Solidesulfovibrio fructosivorans JJ]: one gene and its partners. The protein of the gene in region 1 binds, or shares a complex with, the protein of each later gene. Links are inferred from orthologs where the notes say so. Each region holds a gene or a part of one and is shown on either strand. Other genes may lie near its edges. The genes, in order: DESFRDRAFT_RS13495, fliM and DESFRDRAFT_RS09805.

Evidence for each region.
Region 2: the proteins of DESFRDRAFT_RS13495 (region 1) and fliM are in contact, whole or in part, in a crystal structure (PDB 1F4V), measured with the Escherichia coli proteins. The link is inferred for Solidesulfovibrio fructosivorans JJ] from one-to-one orthologs.
Region 3: the proteins of DESFRDRAFT_RS13495 (region 1) and DESFRDRAFT_RS09805 are in contact, whole or in part, in a crystal structure (PDB 1KMI), measured with the Escherichia coli proteins. The link is inferred for Solidesulfovibrio fructosivorans JJ] from one-to-one orthologs.

The regions. Positions count from the first base shown.
Region 1 is NZ_AECZ01000019.1:15,691-22,815, reverse strand. The notes cover bases 1,321-4,060. They hold DESFRDRAFT_RS13495 (chemotaxis response regulator CheY), read right to left. Parts: upstream 3,013-4,060; coding sequence 2,629-3,012; downstream 1,321-2,628. Other genes in these bases: DESFRDRAFT_RS13485 (MinD/ParA family protein), read right to left, coding at 3,860-4,060; DESFRDRAFT_RS13490 (FliA/WhiG family RNA polymerase sigma factor), read right to left, coding at 3,124-3,918; DESFRDRAFT_RS13500 (flagellar basal body-associated FliL family protein), read right to left, coding at 1,778-2,482; DESFRDRAFT_RS13505 (hypothetical protein), read right to left, coding at 1,463-1,777; DESFRDRAFT_RS13510 (hypothetical protein), read right to left, coding at 1,321-1,358. In the rest of the region: DESFRDRAFT_RS13515 (hypothetical protein), read right to left, coding at 1-573; more of DESFRDRAFT_RS13510, read right to left, coding at 939-1,320; more of DESFRDRAFT_RS13485, read right to left, coding at 4,061-4,726; DESFRDRAFT_RS13480 (flagellar biosynthesis protein FlhF), read right to left, coding at 4,736-5,839; flagellar biosynthesis protein FlhA, read right to left, coding at 5,859-7,125. UniProt on the Escherichia coli protein: Involved in the transmission of sensory signals from the chemoreceptors to the flagellar motors.
Region 2 is NZ_AECZ01000020.1:16,228-24,029, forward strand. What follows is about bases 2,781-5,627. They hold fliM (flagellar motor switch protein FliM), read left to right. Parts: upstream 2,781-3,637; coding sequence 3,638-4,618; downstream 4,619-5,627. Other genes in these bases: DESFRDRAFT_RS13930 (hypothetical protein), read left to right, coding at 2,908-3,495; DESFRDRAFT_RS13940 (C39 family peptidase), read left to right, coding at 4,814-5,539; DESFRDRAFT_RS13945 (RimK family protein), read left to right, coding at 5,561-5,627. Outside these bases: DESFRDRAFT_RS13905 (formate dehydrogenase accessory protein FdhE), read right to left, coding at 1-164; DESFRDRAFT_RS13915 (DUF554 domain-containing protein), read left to right, coding at 652-1,335; DESFRDRAFT_RS13920 (hydrogenase maturation nickel metallochaperone HypA/HybF), read left to right, coding at 1,395-1,745; hydrogenase nickel incorporation protein HypB, read left to right, coding at 1,758-2,420; more of DESFRDRAFT_RS13945, read left to right, coding at 5,628-7,030; DESFRDRAFT_RS13950 (carboxylate-amine ligase), read left to right, coding at 7,027-7,802. UniProt on the Escherichia coli protein: FliM is one of three proteins (FliG, FliN, FliM) that forms the rotor-mounted switch complex (C ring), located at the base of the basal body.
Region 3 is NZ_AECZ01000011.1:101,038-108,850, reverse strand. What follows is about bases 3,339-6,196. They hold DESFRDRAFT_RS09805 (protein phosphatase CheZ), read right to left. Parts: upstream 5,206-6,196; coding sequence 4,471-5,205; downstream 3,339-4,470. Other genes in these bases: DESFRDRAFT_RS09795 (NIL domain-containing protein), read right to left, coding at 5,759-6,196; DESFRDRAFT_RS09800 (PilZ domain-containing protein), read right to left, coding at 5,212-5,742; DESFRDRAFT_RS09810 (energy-coupling factor ABC transporter ATP-binding protein), read left to right, coding at 3,523-4,260; cbiQ (cobalt ECF transporter T component CbiQ), read left to right, coding at 3,339-3,533. Also shown: DESFRDRAFT_RS09835 (hypothetical protein), read left to right, coding at 1-314; DESFRDRAFT_RS09830 (DUF4198 domain-containing protein), read left to right, coding at 432-1,214; cobalt transporter CbiM, read left to right, coding at 1,319-1,927; DESFRDRAFT_RS09820 (hypothetical protein), read left to right, coding at 2,119-2,766; more of cbiQ, read left to right, coding at 2,763-3,338; more of DESFRDRAFT_RS09795, read right to left, coding at 6,197-6,202; tol-pal system protein YbgF, read right to left, coding at 6,229-7,254; DESFRDRAFT_RS09785 (PLDc N-terminal domain-containing protein), read right to left, coding at 7,251-7,484; lspA (signal peptidase II), read right to left, coding at 7,522-7,813.

The DNA of each region.
Region 1 (7,125 bases):
GCCGAAAAGACGCAAACGGAACCCCGGGCCGCCTTGCTCCGGGGAAAGACGCGCCGTCAACGCTTCGGCCTGGGTGAGCCCGGGAAACACCCAGGGGAGGTAACGCGGGTGACCTTCGATGCGGGGCACGAAGGTCCGGGCCAGCCGGAAAAGCTCCTGCACGGCGCTAAAATCCGCCTGCGCGGGGGCATCGCCAGCCAACCAATCGCGGAAATGGCGACGGGCGGCGGTGAGGTCGAGGGGCGGGCAGGACGGCGGCGCAAGCCGGCTCAGATGGCGCTCGAAACGGGTCCGCGCGGCGGCGATGCCGGCCAGGAGCAGGCCCGGCTCCGTGGCGGAACTGGGCGGCGGGGTAATGTCCTTTAAAATCAGTTCCGGTTCGAGGGCCTTGATGCGAAAGATCAGCTCGCGGCCGGGCACGGGCTCGTGGTCCAGGCTGGCCAGAAGCTTGATGCCGGAGACCACTACCCAGAAAAGCCCGCCCGGTCCGGGCGAAAGGAGTCTTCCCTTTACGGTTTGACCGACCGTATGTCCGCGCCGGAAGGCCTGGAGGTTGGATGCGATGTGCTGCATGATTGTGAACCGGGGGAGGGAACCCTTTTTTGCAAAAAAGGGGTTCCCTCCCCCGGACCCCCACCCTCCCCAAAAACTCTTAAATGGTGGGGGAAAGTTCTTAATTTTATGCGGCGCTTCGCCGCTGGCGCGGTCGTTGCCGCAATCGTGTCCGGCGTCGAGGAGCGAAGCTCCTCGTGTCGCCGGGCCGATTGCGGCAACGAACATACGACGTCCCACCGCCCAACAGCACTAAACCAATCCGACCCAGCCGCTCTCCCGCCTCACCGGCCCAACCCGGTAAAAGGGGGTCCGGGGGACATCAAGTCCCCCGGCGGGTCCAGGGCAGAGCCCTGGCGGAGTCCGGGGCAGAGCCCCGGTGACCTCTATGCCTTTTCCTGGGCCAAAATCAGCTCTACCTCTTCCCGGGACAGGCCGGTGGCCTTGGCCAGGGCCACCGGGGACTGGCCGCGGCGGGAGCCGTTTTTGATGATCTGGCGCAAGAACTCCGGCGACCGGATGCATTCCTCGGCTTTTTTGACCAGTTTTTCCAACTCGTCGCGGCGCTGTTCCAGTTGCTGGTCGAGTTCGGCCAGTTGGGCCTGGCGTTGCCGGAAACTGCCCACCAGCTCTTGTTCGAGCTTGGCGTTGAAGTCGAGTTTTTTGAGCAGTCCGTCCTGGTTTTTCTGCATCTTGGCCAGCAGGTCTTCGGAGCGGCGCAGGCGCGAGAAAAAAAGGACCACCAAAAGGAGCAGGGCGAGTTCGCAGACGGTCAGAAAGATGACGAGGGTGGAATAGCCATTCATGAAGCGGACATCCGGGCCGGCGCGGGGAGGCGGGGAAAAGCGGGGCCGCGCTGGCGGTTGCCGCCGGTCCCGGGCGTGTGACGACGTCCCCGGCCGCGCGCATCCTATATTTTCAGGTTGATGATCTGGCCGGCAAAGGGCGACGTGTTGCTGGCCTGGGTTTCTTCGGGCTCCGGCTCCGGGTGACGGCGCTGGCGATGTTGCTGTTCTCCGCCGGCCTGACGCTGGCGTTCGTCCCCGACGGAATCCATGGCGCTTTGTTCCTCGATGCGTTGGGGCTGCTTGCGCTGTTCGGCCAGGGCTTGCTGGGCCATCACCTGCGAGGCGGCCAGGGCGGCTTCCGGTTGGACCAGCTCGGCATGCGCCACGTTTTGCACGTAGGGCATGGTCTGGAAGATGGTGGTCAGATCGATGGACATCTACTTCACCAGGTAATCCTCGATAAGCAGGTTATCCAACGGTTGGGCCCCGATAAACTGGTTGATGACCGACAACACGTCTTTTTTCAGGACCTCGGCATTGTTCTTATCGGCCAGAAACTCGAATTTCTTATTCTTGAGATAATAATACACGGCATCGCGCACGACAATAATGTTGCGCTTGAATTCCAGCTCCACGGGTTTTTCCTGGGTTACGGCCGTGAAACGGATGGTGAGAAAGCGCGTGCGCCCCTGGGCGTCGGTCAGCTCCACGAGAAAAGGCTCCATGGGCATGACGATTTCCTGTTTGGGCGCGGGCGGTTCGGGGGGCGGCGGCACGGGCGCCGGGGGCGGCATGGGCGCCTCCTCGGCCGGCGGCGTCTCCTCGGCCGATTCCGGCGGGGGCGCGGGTTTTCTCAGCAGAAAAAAATAGACGGCCGCGCCGATGAGGAGCAGCAGCACCGGCGCGACGATCAGAATGAGCTTTTTTTTGGAGGGCTTTTCCCCCTCGGTCTCGATCGGAAAAGGGGAGGCTTCCTCGGCCTGTCCCTCTTCGGCGGCGGGAGTCTCTTCCTCGTCTTCGAGAAAGGGCGCGTCGTCGAGGTCGAGGTCGACCTTTTGCAGCGCCTTGGGGAGGTCGTCGGACAGCTCGCTGTCGTCGAGCTTGGCCTTGACCTGGGACTCGAGACCGTCGTCGACAGCCATGGTTGCCTCGTGGCGTATGCCGCTTCGCGCCGCGAGAACGGTCTGGCGGGCGGCCGGGGAGCCGTATTGCCCCTGGCGGGACGTGGCGGCTCCGGGGGCCCGTCGTCACGCGGGACCGCGTGGGCGCATGGCCGGCGGCAAGCGGATTACTTTTCGAAAATCTTGTCTATCTTCTGGCCGAGGGTTTCCGCCGTGAAGGGCTTGACGATGTAGTTGGAAACCTTGGCCTGGACGGCTTCGATGATGTTTTCCTGCTGGGCTTCGGCCGTGACCATGAGAAAGGGCGTTTCGGCGAACTCCTCGCTGGAGCGCACCTTGCGCAGCAGTTCGATGCCCGGCATCTTGGGCATGTTCCAGTCGGAGATGATGAAATCGACCTTGTCCTTATTGAGGGTTTCCCAGGCGGTGCTGCCGTCGTCGGCCTCGATGATGTTGTTAAACCCCAGCTGCCTGAGAATATTTTTAATGATCCTGCGCATGGTGGAAAAATCGTCGACGACCAGGATGCGCATTTCCTTGTTGGCGGCCATGGCTTTTCTCCTGTGCTTGCAAATGCCCGTCAGTCGCCCGGCGCGGGGCGACGCGCGGCATGGCGGATTATTCTTTTTTGCCGGGCAAACCGGCTTCGGGCCATACCGGCGTCAGTGCTGCTCGATGTTGAATTGGGCCTTGAACTTTTGGCGAAGCCTGGCCAGGGCCTGGGAGTGCAATTGTGATACTCTTCCCTCGGTGATGCCCATGACCTCGGAGGTCTCCCGCATGTTCAATTCCTCACCGTAATAAAGCGACAATACCAGCTTTTCCCGGGGAGTCAAATCGTCGATCAGGGAGGCGAGCTTGTCGACGAGCTCCTTGAACTCGGCCGATTTGTAGGGCTCGTTTTCCAGCTGGTTCTTCTGGTAGGAGGAGATGTTTTCGGTGATGGCGTCGAGGCTCAGGCACAGCTGGTTTTGCAGGGCCTCGAGGCCCTGGGTCACCTCGCGTTCGGAAAGTCCCGTGGCCTCGGCCAGCTGCTCGACGGAAGGCGTCCGGCCCGAGTCGCTTTCGATGCGCCGCGAAGCCTCTTCCAGGGTGCGCACCCGGTGGCGCTGGCCCCTGGAAAACCAGTCCATGCGTCGCAGGTCGTCGAGCATGGCCCCCTTGATGCGGGATTCGGCGTAGGTTTCGAACTTGATGCCGAGTTCCGGTCGGAATCTTCCCAATGCCTCGAGCAGCCCCATGGCCCCGGCGCTTAAAAGCTCGCCCAGCTCCACGGACTGGGGCAGCTTGGCTTTGAGCCGCGTGGCCACGATTTTGATCTTGGGCGAGTAGTGACGCACGATCTCCTGGCGATCGCGCGCATCGAAATCGTCCCACCGCTTCGCCCCGGATTCGAGGTCAAGCCAGGGGCTGTTCCTGGAAGAGGAGTTTTTTCCAGAAGAATTTGATGTTTCCATCGAGCTTCGCGTCCACTTCCCAGGAATCGATCGTTTGGGCCAGCTCTTGAAGCTTTTTGCTGGCCGGAGCCTCCGGCGTCAGGTGGCAGAACGGTTTTTGGCGGATAACCGCGTTTTTCACTGCCGGGTCGCTTGGCACAGCCCCCGTGAAGTCCAGGGAGATGCCCGACAGAAAATGGTCGCAGGCCGTGGACAGCTTTTCATACACGGCTTTGGCCGCCTTGAGGCTCGGGGCCATGTTCACCAGGACGCGGAAGCGGTGCACGTCGTGGTGCAGGTGCATGACCTTGATCAGCGCATAGGCGTCGGTCAGCGACGTCGGCTCCGTGGTCAGCACGAGCAGCCGTTCCCGCGCGGCCAAGTTGAAATAAATGACATTGTCATTAATTCCGGCCCCGGTGTCCACTAGCAAATAATTGATGCGGCCTTCAAGGTGGTCCATGGCTTCCAGCAGGTCGAGCTTTTGGCCGGTGGACAGGGCCAGCATTTCGCTCACGCCCGACGAGGCGGGCAGGATGGAAAACCCGAACGGCGTCTCCATGAGCACCTGCCGCAGGTCCACGCCCTCATGGAAGAGATGGAACAGGTTCATCTTGGGCGTGAGGCCGAGCAGGATATCGACGTTGGCCAGCCCCAGGTCGGCGTCGAGCAGTACGACCTTGCGTCCCATTCGGGACAGGCAATAGGCCAGATTGACCGAAATATTGGTTTTGCCGACGCCGCCCTTGCCCGAGGTGACGGAAATCACCCGGGGGATGTCCGTCCCGTTCGGGGCGTGTGACGGCAGTTCGGATGTGCGGCTAGCCATGCAGAGTCCTTAAGCGCCGGCGGCGGCATCGGCATACTCGCCGGGCAACTGGTGTTTGAAGAGCAGTTTCCACACGGCCTTGCCCGAGGCCGGCGTCATGCCGTGGGTCAACTCCGGTCCATGGGCCAGGGCCGAAATGGGGAGGGATGCGGCATGCGCCATATTGACAAGGCAACCATAATTACAGGCTTCGTCGAGCTTCGTCCAGATGATGCTGGCAAGCGGCTCACAAGCGTAGATCCGCCAGAAATGCGCCGTCTGCGCCGGGGCGTAAAGCGGGGAAAGAACCAGATGGGCGCACAGGTCCGTCCGTCCGGCAATGCCCATCTCCCGGCACCAGCCGGCCATGGCCCCCTCACCGCGAAGGCCCGGCGTGTCGATGAACACCGCGTCCCCGGACGCCGCCCCGTCCAGGATGCGGCGGAAATCCTCGGGGCCGTCGGCCTCGGCGTAGGTCAGGCCAGAGAGTTCCGCGTAGTGGCGCAGAAGCAGCCGGCCCTTGCCGCGATCGCCGTCGGCGTTGACCACCACCACCCGCCGGCCGGACTCTTCGCGGCGCACGGCCAGGGCCTGGCGCAACAGGGCGGTGGTCTTGCCCACGCCGCTCGGCCCGACGAACATATGGGCGGTTTGCGGCCACTGGCCGGCCGTCAGTGGTTTGACGCGTACCATTCGGGACAGGGCCGGAATCACCTTGTCTTCGCCGCCGTCGACGATGGAGCGGAAAAGGGCCAGGATGGACGCCTCGTCCACGCCTTCCCGTTCGAGATACTCCAGGGCCAGGCGCTGGCGCGGGGCCAGGATGCCGAAATCCATGCGCGGCCGCAGAAGCGCCAGCATGTGTCCCTTGATTTCGTCCCATTCCCGGGTCCAGTCCGCCGGCGCGGGGGAGGAGGGCGCGACTGTCGCGGCCTGTCGCGCCGGGCCGTTGGCGTTTTTTCGGGCGGGCGCGGGCTCCGCCTGCTTTTGGGGCTGTACCAACGGCTTTTCGGGCTGCTCCAGGGCGGCCATGACCTCGCACAGGCAGTGGCCGTTTTCGCGCACGGTCTGGTTGCCCAAAATGACGGCCTCGGAGCCGAGTTCCTGGCGCACCTGCGACAGTACGGTCGCCATGCTTTCGCCGCGAAAAGTCTTAACCCGCATTGGTCAATCCTATGTTGCCGACGGATTGCAGCTTGATCTCGGCGGGGATCTCGGCTTGGGAGATCACCGGCAGGTTGGGGATGAACCGCGAGAGCAGCTGGGAAAGATGCGGCCGGACCAGCGGCGTGGTCAAAAGCACCGGCTGTCCCTCGGCCAGCATGGCCTTGTCCATGGTTTTCTGGATGGCCTGGATGATGCGCTGGGCCAGTCCCGGCTCCATGGCCAGATAGGCGCCGTGGTCGGTCTGGCGCACGCTTTCCTGGATGGCGCCCTCGACCTTGGGGGCGAGGTTCAGGATCGGCAGGGCGCCGTCGCTCGTCAGGTACGGCTTGACGATGGTGCGGCCCATGCGCGAGCGCACGTACTCGGTGAGCTGGTCGGGGTCTTTGACCGAAGCCCCGTAGTCGGCCATGGTTTCGACCACGGTCAGCAGGTCGCGGATGGACACGTTTTCCTTGACCAGGTTTTGCAGTACCTTCTGGACGCCGCCGAGGTTCATGGTCCCGGGCACCAGATCCTCCACGGCCTTTGGCGCGCGCTTGGCCAGGTTGTCGAGGAGCGTCTGCACTTCCTGGCGGCCCAGAAATTCGTGCAGATGCCGCTTGAAGACCTCGGTCAGGTGGGTGGCGATGACCGTGGCCGGATCGACGACGGTGTAACCGGCCAGCATGGCCTCTTCCTTTTGCAGCTCCGGCACCCACAAGGCGGGCAGGTTGAAGGCCGGCTCGCGGGTTTCCACGCCCTTGATGCGGTGCTTGGCGTCGCCAGGGTCCATGGCCAGGAAGTGGTCGATGAGGATTTCGGCCGAGGCCACCTCGTTGCCCTTTATGAGCACCACGTACTGGCCGGGACGCAACTGCAGGTTGTCGCGCAGGTGCAGCGAGGGGACGACCACGCCCATGTCCAGGGCGAACTGGCGGCGGATGGAGCGGATGCGCGAGAGCAGGTTGCCGTTTTGCTCCTCGTCGACCAGCGGAATAAGCCCGTAGCCCACTTCCAGCTCCAGGGCGTCGAGGGGCAGCAGCGTTTGGACCTCTTCGGGCGTTTCCAGTTCCGGGGCCGGCTTTTTCTCCTGCTGCTCGGCCTCGGCCTTGAGCATCTCCTGTTGCTTTCCGGACAGGCGGGCCACGAAGAAGAGCAGGGCCGACATGATGAGGAAGGGCAGGGTCGGCAGGCCCGGGACGATGGCGAATAAGAGCAGGATGCCCGAGACCAGACGCAAGGCCCGGGGATGGAAGGTGAGCTGGGCCAGGAAT
Region 2 (7,802 bases), on another replicon or contig:
CGGGCGGGATCGAGGGTCACGGCGAATCCGGCCCGCTCGGCCAACTGGGCGCGGCAGGTGGCGGCCACGAGCGTGACCATGGGCGCGGGCAGCACCGTTTTATGGGCGATGTCGGCCAGCTTTTTTTCCAGCCGGCGACCGTAAGCGGCGGCATCAAAGGGCATGGAGGCTCCTTGTTGAAAGGACTTGGCGCAGGCGCGCCGGGCCTTGGTGACAGTATGGTGACGCGGCTAAAAATAGCAAGGGGGGGAAGCGCCGCTGGCCGGCGCAGCCGGAAGGGCGGAGAAGATGTCCCGGAAAAAGCACAGGGGCCGACGGACACGCCGCCGACCCCCGCGCTTGGACGTGCTTGGGGAAATAATGGGACAGGAGTGGGACAGACGGGACTTCAAAAAACAAACAGCGAGTCGCGCCATGGGAACCCATGTTCGCAACTCGTTGATATTGTTTTGGTACCGGGAGGGGGACTCGAACCCCCAAGAGGTTGCCCTCGGCGGATTTTGAGTCCGCTGCGTCTACCAATTCCGCCATCCCGGCTCGAATTTAGTACTATACCCTAATACTTCAGATGCTGTCAATCATCTTCTCCCTTGAGACAACCCGCTGAAACTGCTAGCCCTCCCCTGTCCCACTCGGGCAAGGAGTACCGCAATGCTTCCCCTCGGTCCCCTGGTCAATGGCGCTGCCATCATCGCGGGCGGCCTGCTCGGACTCACGCTCCACGGCCGCTTCCCGGATCGTGTGCGCATCATCATGTTCCAGGCCCTCGGCCTTTCCATCCTCCTTATCGGCTTCAAGATGGCGCTGGCCGTCACCGCCCCCCTGGTCGTGGTCATCAGTATGCTCGTCGGCGCGGTGGTCGGCGAACTCATGGACATCGAACGCGCCATGGCCCGCATCGGCGACGGACTCAAGGCCCGGTTGCGCTCGAACAACGCCCTTTTCACCGACGGGCTGGTCACAGCCTCGGTCATCTTCTGCACCGGCACCATGGCCATCCTCGGCGCCTTCGACGAGGCGCTTCGCGCCGACCACACCCTTCTTTTCACCAAGGCCGCCCTGGACGGCTCCGTGGCCTTGATCCTGGCCACCACCCACGGCTTCGGCGTGCTGCTCTCCTTTATTCCCGTAGCCCTCTACGAAGGCGCGCTGGTCTACCTCGGCGCGGCCGGCCACGACTATTTCACCCCGGACCGGCTCACCCAGCTCACCGCCGTCGGCGGACTCCTCATCGCGGCCATCGGCATCAACATGCTGGGCTTGCTCAAAATAAAGGTGGCCAATCTCCTGCCGGCCATGGTCGTGGCCGTGCTTTTGGCCCCGTTTTTCAAGTAACCCCTTTTGCAGCCGGTCTTCTTTACGCGCACACCGTTTTGCCGTACGACGGACCGGCCATGCATGAACTCTCCATCGCCCAAAGCCTGCTCGCCATCATCGAAGACGAAATGACCAAGCACGGTAAGGAGAAACTCCTGACCGTCAAGGTCCGCCACGGCCGCCTCTCGGCCATTGTCCCCGAGGCCCTGGAAACGGCCTTCGAGGTACTGACCGTCGACTCCCGGCTGGCCGGCTCGAAATTGGAGATGGAGGAGACGCCCGTGGTTCTGCGCTGCCGCGCCTGTGGCCGCGAATTTTCGCCCGAGGGCGACTCGGCCTTCGCCCCCTGCCCCGGCTGCGGCGAGGAACTCGGACACACCGTGCTTTCCGGCCGCGAACTCTACATCGAATATCTCGAACTCGAATAGCGGAGGCTTGCCATGCAGATTCCCGTGGTGCGCAACATCCTGGAGGCCAACGACCGTATCGCCCTGGAACTCAAGGATTTCTTCGGCCACAAAGGCATCCTCGTGGTCAACATCATGAGCTCGCCCGGCGCGGGCAAGACCACGCTCCTCGAACGAACCCTCGCCGAACTTGCCGGCGAGATGCGCATGGCCGTGGTCGAGGGCGACCTGCAAACCGACAACGACGCCCGCCGCGTGGCCGCGACCGGCGCCCAGGCCGTGCAGATCAATACCGAGGGCGGCTGCCACCTGACCAGTTCGCAGGTCCAGGAAGCCATCAAGAGCCTCGACCTGACCGGCCTCGACATCCTTTTTATCGAAAACGTCGGCAACCTGGTCTGCCCGGCCGAATTCGACGTGGGCGAGGATTTCAAGATCACGCTTTTAAGCGTCACCGAGGGCGACGACAAGCCCGAGAAATACCCGCTGATGTTCAATATTTCCGCAGCCCTGGTGCTCAACAAGATCGACCTGCTCCCCTATGTGGACTTCGACATGGAGCGGGCCAGCCGCCACGCCCGCGTGCTCAACGAACACATCGCCATCTTCCCGGTCTCGGCCCGCAGCGGCGAGGGACTTGCCGACTGGTACGACTGGCTGCGCGCCCGGCTCCGGGAAAAACGCGCCACGGCCTAGCCATGAGGAACGTGCGAGAGGGAAGACCCTTTAAACAAGGGTTCTTCCCTCTCACGCTCTTCCCTTCCCAAAGTCTTTATTTGGACAGTTCGCGTCCACTCGTCGTTTTCCCGATATAACGAGAAATTCCCTTTCGCTTTATAAGGTTAGAGCGGCGTCCCTGCACGGGAACGTAAAGGGGCCCTCGGAAAAGCGGCTGCGCTGAAAAATCTTCCGGAGCCCGTTGCTCCCGCTGCCCGGCCTGTCTGGCGTCCTTCCCCGGCTTCTCTCGCCCCCCCGAACGGAGTGGATAAACCAAAAGCTGTTTCACTTTCTGAAAGAGTCAAACATCCCCAGGTGTTGTCTGCGTTCCCCGGAGTGGACGGTTGAGATAAAAGCTATTTATATTGAGACGGTTAGCGATAAATCGCCATATTCCCTGATGATGGCATGGCTTTTGTAGAGTGCTGTCCGATTCCATAGTCCGCAACATATCAGGGAGAAGGTTATGGACGCTCTGTATCGCAAACTCGTGTACACACTTGCCGTCGCCTGCCTGGCGCTTGCCGCCTCGGCCACCTGGGTCATGGCCCAGACGCAAGGCTTCGCGGCCGGATCGTTCAATTTCGAACCGCGATTTGGCATCTACGGCACCACCAACCAACGGGTCAATTCCATCTACACCTACGGTGGGGCGCTCAACTACTACGTCTTCGACAACGTGGCCGTGGAAGTCGAAGGCATGGGCGTCTATGTCGACCAGAACAAACGCTTTGAGACCGCCACCGGCATCGGCTCCAAGGCTTCGCCGGCCAGCGGCATCGCCGGCAACTTCAACGCCCGGTGGCACTTCGTGGCCACTTCCCAGGCGAGCATTTTCGCCGGCGCGGGTTTCGGCGGCCTGTGGTGCGACACCCAGGTGCCCTACAACGGATTTGAAAACAGCCTGACCGAAAACGGCGAACTGGGCGCGACCTATTCCCTCACCCAGCAGCTGAGCCTCAAGGGCGCCGTCAAATACTGGCACATCGGCCAGTTCAACAACCAGGGCGTCGACGCCTTCGGCGGCACCTTCGGCCTCAACGTGAGCTTCTAGCAAGCCCCTCCAAGGCCTTTTTGCCAATGCCCCTTTCGTTAGCCGGCCGGCCGTCCAAAAGACGGCCGGCTTTTGTTTCTCCCCTTTTCATTTCGCGCCGACATCCCTATAGTTTGGGCGCGACAGGCCGAAAGGTTCCTATATGAGCAAAATTCTGGATCAGGACGAGGTCGATGCGCTGCTGCGGGGACTCTCCGGCGGCGAAATCGAGGCGGAAAACGACATCCTGGAGGACGACTCCGGGGTCGTGGTCTTCGACCTGTCCAACCAGGACCGCATCATCCGGGGCCGCATGCCGGTTCTGGAGATCATCAACGACCGCTTCGCCCGGCTCGCTTCCAACGCCATGGCCAACGCCATGCGCAAGCGCGCCGACGTCAACCCCATTTCCATCGACATGTCGAAATTCGGGGATTTCATGCGGTCGCTGCCCGTGCCCACCTCCATCAACATCTTCAAGCTCGACCCCCTGCGCGGCAACGCCATCCTCGTCGTCGACTCGCGGCTGGTCTTCGCCATGGTGGAGAGCTTTTTCGGCGGGGCCGGATCGCAGCCCAAGATCGAAGGCCGCGATTTCACCCCTATCGAGCAGGCCATCATCAACCGTGTGGTGCGCATTGCCCTGGAAAACATGGAGGAATCCTGGCAGCCCGTGCACGAGGTCCACATCGAGCTCGTGCGCAGCGAAGTCAACCCCCAGTTCGCCGCCATCGTGCCGCCAAGCGACGTGGTCATCGTGGTCACCTTCGAGGTGGAGCTCGAAAACGCCATCGGCTCGCTGATCGTCTGCCTGCCCTACGCCACCATCGAGCCCATCCGCACCAAGCTCTACGCCTCCTTCCAGACCGAACGCCTGGAAGTGGACCATGCCTGGATCGCCCGCTTCAAGGAGCGGCTCATGGAGACGCCGGTGGAGATGCTGGTGCGTTTCGGCCGGTCCCAGGTCACCGGCCGTCAGCTCCTTTCCTTGAAGCCCGGGGACATCATCATGCTCGACAACGACGTGGACGCCCTGCTCGAAGCCGAAGTCCAGGGCGTGCGCAAGTTCAGGGGCATCCCGGGGCTGGTCAAGTCCAACAAGGCCTTCCAGATCGTCAAGGAAGAGGAAATCCACGTCGAATAACCCGGATCAAACGCTGCGGCGGACCCGCCCGGCGCGTTCCCGGCCGCGTCCTTTCCCTTTGGCCCAACACCCCCGACAAGCAGCCGTGATCGCACCTTCTTTTTTCCATAATACGCCGATATACCTCGCCTAAACAAAAAATATGCCTCTCCTGTCCCATGGCCAACCGCTTTGGGCCGTGATAGGGGCCAGCCCGTGGAACCCAAACTCGCCATTCCCATTGCCGCCCAGCCCGACGACACCACCTGCGGCCCCACCTGTCTGCAGGCCATCTACCGCTATTACGGCGACGACATGGCGCTCGATTCCGTCATCCACGAAGTGAAAACCCTGCCCGGCGGCGGCACCCTGGCCGCCTATCTCGGCTGCCATGCCCTGGCCCGGGGCTACGCGGCCAGGCTCTACACCTTCGACCTGACCGTCTTCGACAGCACCTGGTTCGACGGCGCGCACGTGGATTTGGCGGCCAAGCTCAAAAAGCAGCGCCAGTATAAAAAAAGCCGGCGACTGACGTCCACGACCGAGGCCTGTCTCGAATTTCTGGAAATGGGCGGCGTCATCCGCTTCGAGGACCTGACGGCCGGGCTCATCCGCGCCATCCTCAAGCGCGACCGGCCGATTCTGGCCGGGCTTTCCGCCACCTACCTCTACCGCACCGCGCGCGAACGCGATGAAAGCGGGACTCTGGTCTACGATGACGTGCGCGGCGAGCCGGCGGGACATTTCGTGGTGATAAGCGGCTACGATACGGAGCGGCGCTCGACCCATATCGCCGATCCGCTGTTGCCCAATCCCATAAGCCAGAGCCAGTATTACGAAGTGACGCTCAACCACCTCGTGTGCGCCGTCATGCTCGGCATCATCACCTGCGACGCCAACCTGCTCGTGCTTTCCCCCAAAAAACGCGGCCGTCCCAAATGACGGCAAAGGAGCGTATCCCCCGTGTCCGTTCTGGTGGTCATCGAGAACCCCGAAGACTGTTCCCTGGTCTTTTCCGGCGTGGAGCCGGTGGCGGCCAGGACCTACCTGACCGACGAAACCTTCACCGGCCTGCGCGGTGTCAAGATCATCAATATCTGCCGTTCCTACCGCTACCAGTCCATGGGCTACTACGTGTCGCTTCTGGCTGAAGCGCGCGGCCACAAGCCCATTCCGTCCATCACCGCCATCCAGGACATGAAGTCCGTGGGGATCATCCGGGTGGCCTCGGGTGAGCTGGAAGACGTGCTGGCCAAAGCGTTGGCCGATCGCGAGCCCGGCAAGGTCAGCTTTTCCGCCTACTTCGGCAAGACACCGGAAAAGGGGCTGGAGCAGCTCGCCTCGAGACTGTTCAAGCTCTTCCCCGCGCCCTTTCTGCGGGCCGACGTCAGCTTCCAGAACGGCTGGCAGCTCCAGAATGTCTCGCCGCTTTCGGTCAAGGACATCCCGCCCGGGGAACGCGATTTCGCCGAATCCGTGTCCACGGAGTACTTCGCCGGCAAAAAGCTCATCATCCCCAAACGCCCGGTCTCCCGCTACGACCTGGCCATCCTGCACGATCCCGAGGAGGCCCGTCCCCCTTCGAGCGCCCGGGCCATCAAGCGTTTCGTCAAGGCGGCCGAAACGCTCGGCGTCGGGGTGGAGCTCATCACCAAGGACGACTCCAACCGCCTGTCGGAATTCGACGCCCTGTTCATCCGCGAGACGACCAACGTCGACCACCACACCTACCGCATGGCGCGAAAGGCCGTGGCCGAGGGGCTCGTGGTCATCGACGACCCGGAATCCATCCTGCGCTGCTCCAACAAGGTCTACCTGGCCGAGGTGCTGGCCCGGCACAAGATTCCGGCCCCGCGCACGGTCATCGCCCATTGCAAGAATTTGGACCACATCCTGGAGGAGCTTTCCCTGCCCTGCGTGCTCAAGCAGCCGGACAGCGCCTTTTCCCAGGGCGTGGTGCTGGTCCGGGAATCCGACGTCTTGATGGCCGAGGCCAGACGGTTTCTCAGCAAATCCGATCTGGTCATCGCCCAGGAATACCTGCCCTCGGATTTCGACTGGCGCATCGGCATCCTTGACAGGCGCCCCCTTTTCGCCTGCAAGTACTTCATGGCTTCCGGCCACTGGCAAATCTTGCGTAAGGGCAAAAGCGGCAAGGATATTTACGGCCGGGTGGAAACCCTGCCCGTGGGCAAGGTGCCCAGAAAGGTCATCTCCGCCGCGCTCAAGGCCGCCGACGCCATCGGCGACGGACTCTACGGCGTGGACCTCAAGCAGGTCGGGGACAAGGTGTACGTCATCGAGGTCAACGACAACCCCAACATCGACGCCGGGTACGAGGACGAGGTGCTCCAGGACGAACTGTATCTGCGAGTGGTGGAAGTCTTTCTCAAGCGCATCGAACTCCGAAAAACCGGGAGCCTCAACATATGAGCCGGGCCAAACCTCTTTTTTCCGCCTACGGGATCGAAATCGAATACATGATCGTGGACCGCGAGACGCTTGCCGTGCTGCCCGTGGCCGACAAGCTGCTCGCCGCCGCCGCCAAGAAGGAAAACGCCTCGGATGTGGAGAGGGGCGAGATCACCTGGTCCAACGAGCTGGTCAACCACGTGCTCGAAATGAAGGTGTCAAAGCCCGCCAAAAGCCTTTCCGGGCTCGCCGCCGCCTTTGCCGAAAACATCGCCGCGGCCGACGCCCTGCTCGCGCCCATGGGGGGGCGGCTTATGCCCACGGGCGCGCATCCCTTCATGGACCCGCATACGGAAACGCAACTTTGGCCCCATGCCTACAGCGACGTCTACCAGGCCTTCGACGCCGCCTTCAATTGCAAGGGGCACGGCTGGGCGAACCTGCAGAGCATGCACATCAACCTGCCCTTTCGCGGCGACGAGGAGTTCGGCCGGCTCCACGCCGCCATCCGCGCGCTCCTGCCCATCATGCCTGCCCTGGCCGCTTCCACGCCCATCCTGGACGGACATTTCACCGGATTTCTCGACGCCCGCATGGAGCACTACTCCAAAAACGCCGCCCGCGTGCCCTCGGTCATGGGCGTGGTCATTCCCGAGCCGGTCTTTTCCGAACAGGAATACCGCGACAGGATCCTGGCCCCCATGTACCGCGACATCGCACCGCTGGATCCCAAGGGCGTGTTGCACGACGAATTCTTAAACGCCCGGGGGGCCATCGCCCGCTTCAAGCGCTC
Region 3 (7,813 bases), on another replicon or contig:
GCAGCCACGAGGCCACACTGGCCCTGGGCTACGATTGGGGCAGGGTGACCGTGGCCGCCGGAGCGGCGCTCACCGCCTTTCGCCTGGACAAGCGCCTTTCCCACCACATCGATCCCAGCGGGGCCAGGGGGACGGCCCTGGCCGCCATCCTGGCGCTGAACGCCTGGCCCGGCCAATACGGCTACGAACCCAAAAGCCTTGTCGCGCCCTATCTGGCCGTGGCCTTTCGGCCCGTGTCCCGTCTGCGTCTGGCGGCGGAACTGCGGCCGTCCGCCCAGCCCGATTGTTCCCTGTCCCTTTCGGTTTCCTTCTGAAGATTTTTATCTTCCGACGGTTTTCGTATGCTAATGGTTGCCATGCGTTCCTGCCGCGTGTTATGAATTATTTGTTCTTACTATGATTGATAACAGGCGATAAAAAAAGGAGGCTTCATGGTGTCCATTTTCCGTGTTCTTGTCGCGCTGGCGACGGTGGCGCTGACGGCCGCCCCGGCCCTGGCCCATTTCGGCATGGTCATTCCGTCCCAGGATGTGGTCACGAGCAAGGAAAAAGCCAAGGTGGACCTGGTTGTGTCCTTCTCCCATCCCATGGAAGGCAACGGCATGAACATGGCCAAGCCCAAGGCCTTTGGCGTGGTTGACGGCGGCAAGAAGACCGACCTGCTCGGCACGCTCAAACCGACCAAGGTCATGGATCATGACGCCTGGAAGTCCGAATATACCTTCAAGCGCCCGGGCGTGGGGATTTTCTACGTGGTGCCCGAGCCTTATTTCGAGCCGGCCGAGGACAAGTACATCGAGCACCTGACCAAGGTCGTGGTGCCGGCCTTCGGCGAGGAAGAGGGCTGGGATGAGCCTGTGGGGCTACCGGCCGAGATCATTCCGCTTTCGCGTCCCTTCGGCAACTATGTCGGCAACGTGTTCACGGGCAAGGTGCTCGTGGACGGCAAGCCGGCCGCCGGGGTCGATGTGGAAGTGGAATATTATAATAAGGACAAGGCCTACACCCCGCCCAACGAATATCTGGTGACCCAGGTGGTCAAGACCGACGCCAACGGCGTTTTCACCTATGCCGTGCCCTTTGGCGGCTGGTGGGGATTCGCCGCCCTGACCGACGCGCCGCAGACCATCGAAAAGGACGGCGTGGCCAAGAAGGTGGAGCGCGGGGCCGTCATGTGGGCCAAGTTCGTTGATCCCAAGCACAAGAAGAAGTAAGGCATTCCGATTCGTCCCCGGGACTCTTGCTTGACGATTCGGGAGGGCGGGCTGGGTCCGCCCTCCCACAACTTTCCGCGCCTTGGGCGCGACAGGCAGGCAGCATGCATATTTCCGAAGGGGTGCTTTCCGGACCGGTGCTGGCCGGCGGCTGGGCGATCACGGCCGTGGGCACGGCCGTGGGCTTAAAGCGCCTGGACTACGACAAGCTCATGACCGTGGCCATCCTCTCGGCCGCTTTTTTCGTTGCTTCGCTCATCCATGTGCCCATCGGGCCGGTCAGCGTCCACCTTATCCTCAACGGGTTGATCGGCGCGATCCTCGGCTATGCGGCCTTTCCGGCCATCTGCGTGGCGCTGTTGCTCCAGGCCGTGCTCTTCCAGTTCGGCGGTTTGGTGGTGCTCGGCGTCAACACCTGCGACATGGCGCTGCCGGCCGTGTTCTGCTTTCTGCTCTTCGGGCCGCTTCTTCGAGCCGGCGGAACCAAACAGGCGGTGGGGGCCTTTTGCTGCGGCTTTTTCGCCGTGCTTCTGGCCGGCTGCCTGACCGCCTGCGCCCTGGCGCTGTCCGGCGAGGCGTTTCTCGGCACGGCCAAGGTGATTCTCATCGCCCATATTCCCATCATGCTTATCGAAGGGGTGCTGACGGCCATGGCCGTGGCCTTCCTGGCCAAGGTCCGCCCCGAGATGCTGGCCATCCGTCTGGCTGGGTAAGTTGGGAAGAACTGGGGGGAAACCTTTCTGTAGAAAGGTTTCCCCCCAGGCCCCCCTTCCCAAGACTTTTAACGGTGACGGGATGTGAGCGGTGCTGCTCAAGGAATGTCGGAGTGTTCGGGAAGAGGAGGGCGCGAAAAGGGAGAACCCTTTTTCAAAGGATTGGCCCTCTCGTATAAGGGATTATTGCCATGAAATATAAGTATATTCTCATTGCAGCTTTGGCGCTTTGCCTGGGTGCGGCCGCACCGGCCCTGGCCCACCGGGTCAACGTGTTCGCCTATGTCGAGGGCAACGACGTACATGTGGAATGCAGCTACAGCCGCTCCGACCGGGTGCGCTTCGGGGAGATCACTGTCAAAAACGCCGCCACCGGGCAGGTCTATCTGACCGGCAAGACGGACGACAAGGGCAATTTCGTCTTCCCCGTGCCCGAGGCCGCTCGCAAGGACAAGGCTGAGATCGCCATCCATCTCGATGCCGGCGAGGGCCATCAGAACAATACGACCGTCAAGGCCGAGGAATACCTGTCCGCCGCCCCGGCCGATCAAAGCGCGGCCCCGGTCGCCCCTGCCGCTACGACGGCAACCGCGCCCGCGACAGCCGCCGCGTCGGCACCGGCCCAAACCGCCGTGGCCGTGCCCATGGACCAGGCCGCCTTGCGGGCCGTGGTCGAACAGGCCGTGGAAGTCAAGATCGCGCCCATCCGCAAGATGCTGTTGGATCAGGAGGAAAAAGGCCCGGGCCTGGCCGGGATCGCCGGGGGCATCGGCTGGCTGGTCGGCATTGCCGGACTTCTGGCCTACGTCCGCTGCCGCAAGGGCGGACGGGGCGCATGATCGACGAGCCGCTTGCCCGGGGAAGCTCGCCTATCCATTCCCTGGACCCCCGTTTCAAACTCGTAGCCTGTCTGGCCCTGTCTGTTGTCGCCGCCTTGGCCGCAACGCCGGCCGCCGCCGGTTTGGTGCTCGTCTGCGGTTTTTGCCTCACCATTGCCGCCCGCCCGTCCTGGCGCGTGGTCTGGGGCCGGTTCGTCGCGGTCAACGTCTTCGTGCTTTTCTTGTGGCTCGTGTTGCCCTTTACAGCGCCGGGAGAGGCGGCGTGGCGGAGCTTCGGCCTGACCGCGACCCGGGAGGGCGTGGCCCTGGCCTCCGTCATCACGGTCAAAACCAACGCCATCTTTTTTTGCATCGTGGCCCTGGTCGCCACCATTCCGGCTCCGGCCCTGGGCCGGGCCATGACCGCGCTTCGCGTGCCGGCCAAGTTTTCCTTTCTCTTTCTTTTCACCTACCGTTACCTGCACGTCATCGCCGAGGAGTATGCCCGGCTGGTTACATCGGCCAAACTTCGGGGCTTTGTCCCGGCCACGGACGCGCGCACCTACCGCACCTACGCCGCCCTGGTCGCCATGGTGCTGGTGCGCAGCTTCGATCGTTCCCAGCGGGTCTATCAGGCCATGCTGTTGCGCGGCTTTCACGGCACATTCCCCAGCCTGGACCGGTTTGCGGCCCGGCGCGGCGATGTGGTTTTCCTGAGCCTGTGTCTGGTCGTATCCGCGGCGGCCGGCGCGCTCGATTTCGTTTTGCGGAGGGGACATGTCTTCTGAGCCGCTGCTGCGCCTTTCCGGGGTGGGCTACGCCTATCCCGGCAGCGACCGTCCGGTGCTGGCCGATGTCGATTTCACGTTTTCGGCCGGGGAGCGCATCGGGCTTTTTGGGCCGAACGGCTCGGGCAAAACCACGCTGTTGCATGTGATGATGGGGCTTGTCCGGCCCGATGCCGGCGAGGTGCGCTACAAGGGGACCGTTGCCGCCACGGAAAAGGATTTCCGGGCCGTGCGGCGGGGTATCGGGCTCCTTTTGCAAAACGCCGACGACCAGATCATCTACCCGACCGTGCTCGACGACGTGGCCTTCGGGCCGCTCAATTGCGGGCTCTCGCCGGCGCGCGCCCGGGAGGCGGCCGAACGCACCCTGGACATGCTGGGCTTGGCCGGTTTCGGCGAACGGCTGTCGCACCGGCTTTCGGGCGGGGAGAAAAAGCTCGTGTCCCTGGCCGGGGTGTTGGCCATGGAACCCGAGGCGCTGTTACTGGACGAGCCGACCAACGGCCTCGATCCGGGGACCCGGGAGCGCATCGCGGATATCCTCAAGCGCTTGGGCAAGCCGCTGATCGTCATTTCCCACGACTGGGATTTCCTGTTCGACGTGACCGAGACCTTCTATACCATCGAGGCGGGCAAGCTCGTCCACGACCCGCACTTCATCATCCACCGACACGTCCACGGTCACCCCCTGGGCGACCAGGCCCACCACCATCACGCTACGGAGTAGGGTAGGGCGAGGGATAAAATGGAACCAGGGGGAAACTTTTCTGTAGAAAAGTTTCCCCCCGGACCCCCTTTCCAAAGATTTTTAATGGTGAGGGGATGTTATCGGCGTTGCTCCCGTAACGTCGAAAAATTGAGGAAGGGGAGAGTGCGAGAGGGGCTACTGCCCTTTTTAAAGGGTTTCCCCTCTCGCACTTCTCTTGCCATTCTCCCCCTAATCCAGCCCAAGCTGGGCGAGGAGGTCGTCCACCGCGCCTTGTTGGACTTTGGTCTGGGGGCCTTTGAGTTCGGAAACCTTTTGTTTGGCCTCGGCCTGGAGTTCGGAGATGGTCTTGTCCGGGGCTTCGGCCCGGGCCTTGAGCTGGATGCCTGTGGACAGGTAGAGGTCGAGCACGATCTGTTCGACCTTTTTGATGGCGGTGATGATGCGCTTGATGCGCTGGCCGGTGAGGTCCTGGAAGCTCAGCGTGGTCATGATGCGCATGAGGTCTTCGCCGAGGGCGGCATTGTCCGTGCGCAGCTTTTCCACGGCTTCGGTGTCGGCCACGCCATTTTGCATGGCCGCCAGAAGCCCGGCCGCGTCGGCTTGCAAGTCCATGTGCTTTTCCACGATGTCCATGATCTCGGTGGTGGCCGTTTCCGTGGTCTCGAGGATCTTGTCCAGCTGCTGCGCCGCTTCCTGGAAGAGCTGGTCGGCCTGCTGCCGGTCGTCGACATGGGCCTCGCCCTCGGTCTTGGCCGCCTGGTTGATCTCTTTGTAGATGTCCTGGAGGCCCTGGCGCATTTCCTCGTTTAGGCGCTGGTGGAACTCGCTTTCCAGAAGCGAACGGGACAGGGTCTTGGCGACTTCCTTTTCAATGGTGACGCTGATGCTGTGGCGCAGGTCCGGGACGACTTCGGTCAAAAGCCTGTCCAACATGCGTTCGAGAAGTTCTTCGTCATTGATCATGCGGCGTTAGTCCCATTTTTTTCCGCGCAGGTCGTCGCGCTGGCTTTGGAAGACAAATTGTACGATGCTTTCCAGGTCGCGTTCCCGGATGCGAGTGAAATCGAGGGCATAGACCGTGCTCCCGTCCGGGGATTGCTCCTGGCGTAGGATGCGCCCCACCGCGCCGGCCATGCGGAGCGGAAATCGCGACAACACGACGACCGACTCCACATACTGCTCCACGTCCAGTTCCTGCGAGGCCGTAAACCGCACGCCCGCGCCGCTGATTTCGACGATCCCCATGGTTACCGGGAAGTCGGCCGTGAGTTCGTCGCGGCTTTGCATGGAGAGCAGCATGTCGAGTTTGGCGTTGATCGAGCACAGCATGGTGTGCAGCGCCTCGCTCATGCCCGCATCGCGCAGGTCGTTGCAGAGTCCCGGGCCGCCGCCGAGGAACGGCGATTCCCGGAAAATCTGGATGTCTTCCGGATCCGGCAACAGCCGGAGATAACCGGATAGGCGCGTGGGAATGCGCATGAAGGCCCGTTTTTCTTCCAAGCGGCACCCCCGCCGGTTACATGACGCCGTTTTCCAGTAAAATCTCCATGGCCGCCACCGGGCAGACCTTGGTGCACATACCGCAGGCCGAGCAGGTGTCTTCGTGAAATTCCACCAGCCGGGTCTCGATGTTGAGCGAAAGGGCCCTGGTCGGACAAAGGGCCGTGCACACGCCGCAGTGGATGCAGCGATCCTCGTCCCTGGAGACGCGCTGGGCGGCCGGCACAACGCCCACGCCGTGCTCCTTGAGGTAGGTCATGCCGGCGTCGAAGGCCTCTTTGGGGCCGCTGATGTCCATGGTCATCTGGCCTTCGTGGCGCGGGGTGATCTGGGCTTTCGAGATGTTGAAGACCAATCCGTAGACCCGGGCCAGATCGCAGACCACGGGCTTGTTCGAGGATTCGGGCGGGAAGGTCAGGTAAATGATCTTCCGCAGCGTGTTTTCTTGTGGGGTTTCCATGCGTATCCGTCGCTTGTTGGCCGGCGCTACTTGGGCATCATGGATTTGGCCCGGGTGGCGAAGGCGGAATCGGGATATTTGTCGATGACTTCCTTGAAGGACAATTTGGCCGCGCCGGCATTGCCGAGCTTCATGAAGGCCACGCCCCGCTTGAAGAGCGCATCGGCGTGTTTGGGGCTTTTGGGATATTTCTCGATGACTTCCTGGTAGGCCAGGGCCGCGTTGGCGAAGTCGCCGAGCTGGAAGTAGCACTCGCCGGTCCAGAAGAGGGCGTTCGGCATCAGCGAGCTGGTTTTGAAATTGCGGGCGAATTCCTGGAAAATCCCCAGCGCCTGCTGGTACTGGCGGGCGTTGAAGCTGGAAAGGCCCTTGGCGTAGACGGCGTCGGCCGGATTTTGCGGCTGCACCACCGGCGGTTGGGCCTGGGCGGCCGGAGCCTGGGTGCCTGGGGCGGTATAGGGCGGAATGGCCGGCTCGGATTCGTCCGGTCCCGCGCCGCCCGGGGTGGGCGCGCCGTAACCGGTGCGGGATTGGGCATAGCCGGTCTGCGGTTGGGCGTACCCGGATTGCTGCTGCTGGGTGTAGCCCGTCTGGGGCTGGGCGTACCCGGTCTGGGACTGCTGGCTATAGCCGGTTTGCGGCTGGGCATAGCCGGGCTGCTGTTGGGCGTAGCCGGTTTGGGGCTGCGCGTAGCCGGCCTGAGGCGCTGGAGCGGCTGCCGGCGCTGTGGCCGCCGGCGTTGCTGCGGCCGGACCGGCGGTTGGGCCGAGGTCGATGGCCAGCTGGGAGGCCATGCGGCTGACGTTGCCCTCGAGCCGGGTCACGCGGCCGGACAGTTCCGGATCGTTTTTGTTGGCCTGCACCTGCTGGGAGAGCTCTTCGACCTTGGCGTTTAAGCGCCGCAACTCGCCCTTGGTGTTCTCCAGTTCCGCCCACATGTCGGCGGGCGTGTTGAGGGGGGCCGGGGTATTGGGCTTGGGCGCGCAGCCGCCGACCAGGGCGGCGAGCATGGCTGCGGCCAGAAACGTACCTTTGCTGTGACGGGACTTCATGACGGCTTGCGACCTCGCTTGCGTCCCCAGATGAGGTAGACCACGCCCCCGAGTACGGGAACGAAGATGGCCAGGAGAAACCAGAACATCCTCTCCAGGGGGGTTGGAAACACGCGGTGAAAACTTTGCCATATCGCGATGTAATTGGGAAGGATCGCCAGGGCCAAAATGGCGACGGCGAAAACCATCTGGCCGGTGGTCATGGGCGGCAGCGCTGGCAAGGGGGGCATGCGGACCTCGTTTCGGATGTTGGCGGCGGTGCGGCCGTTATTTGCGGGAAGAGGGGCGGCGCATGCGGTAAAAGGCCGCAAGGAGCGCCAGCGAACCGAGGAAAATGGCGATGTCGGCCACGTTGAAGGCCGGCCAGTGATAGCTTTTATAATAGAAATCCAGGAAGTCCACGACCTCGCCCGTCTTGATGCGGTCGATGAGGTTGCCCACGGCCCCGCCCAGAATCGAGCCGAGGCCGAGGATGAGCAGCTTGTTGTCGGGACTGGCCATGCGCAGCAGATGGAAGATGATGAGCACGGCCAGGGCCGTTGCCGCGAAGAAGAAGTAG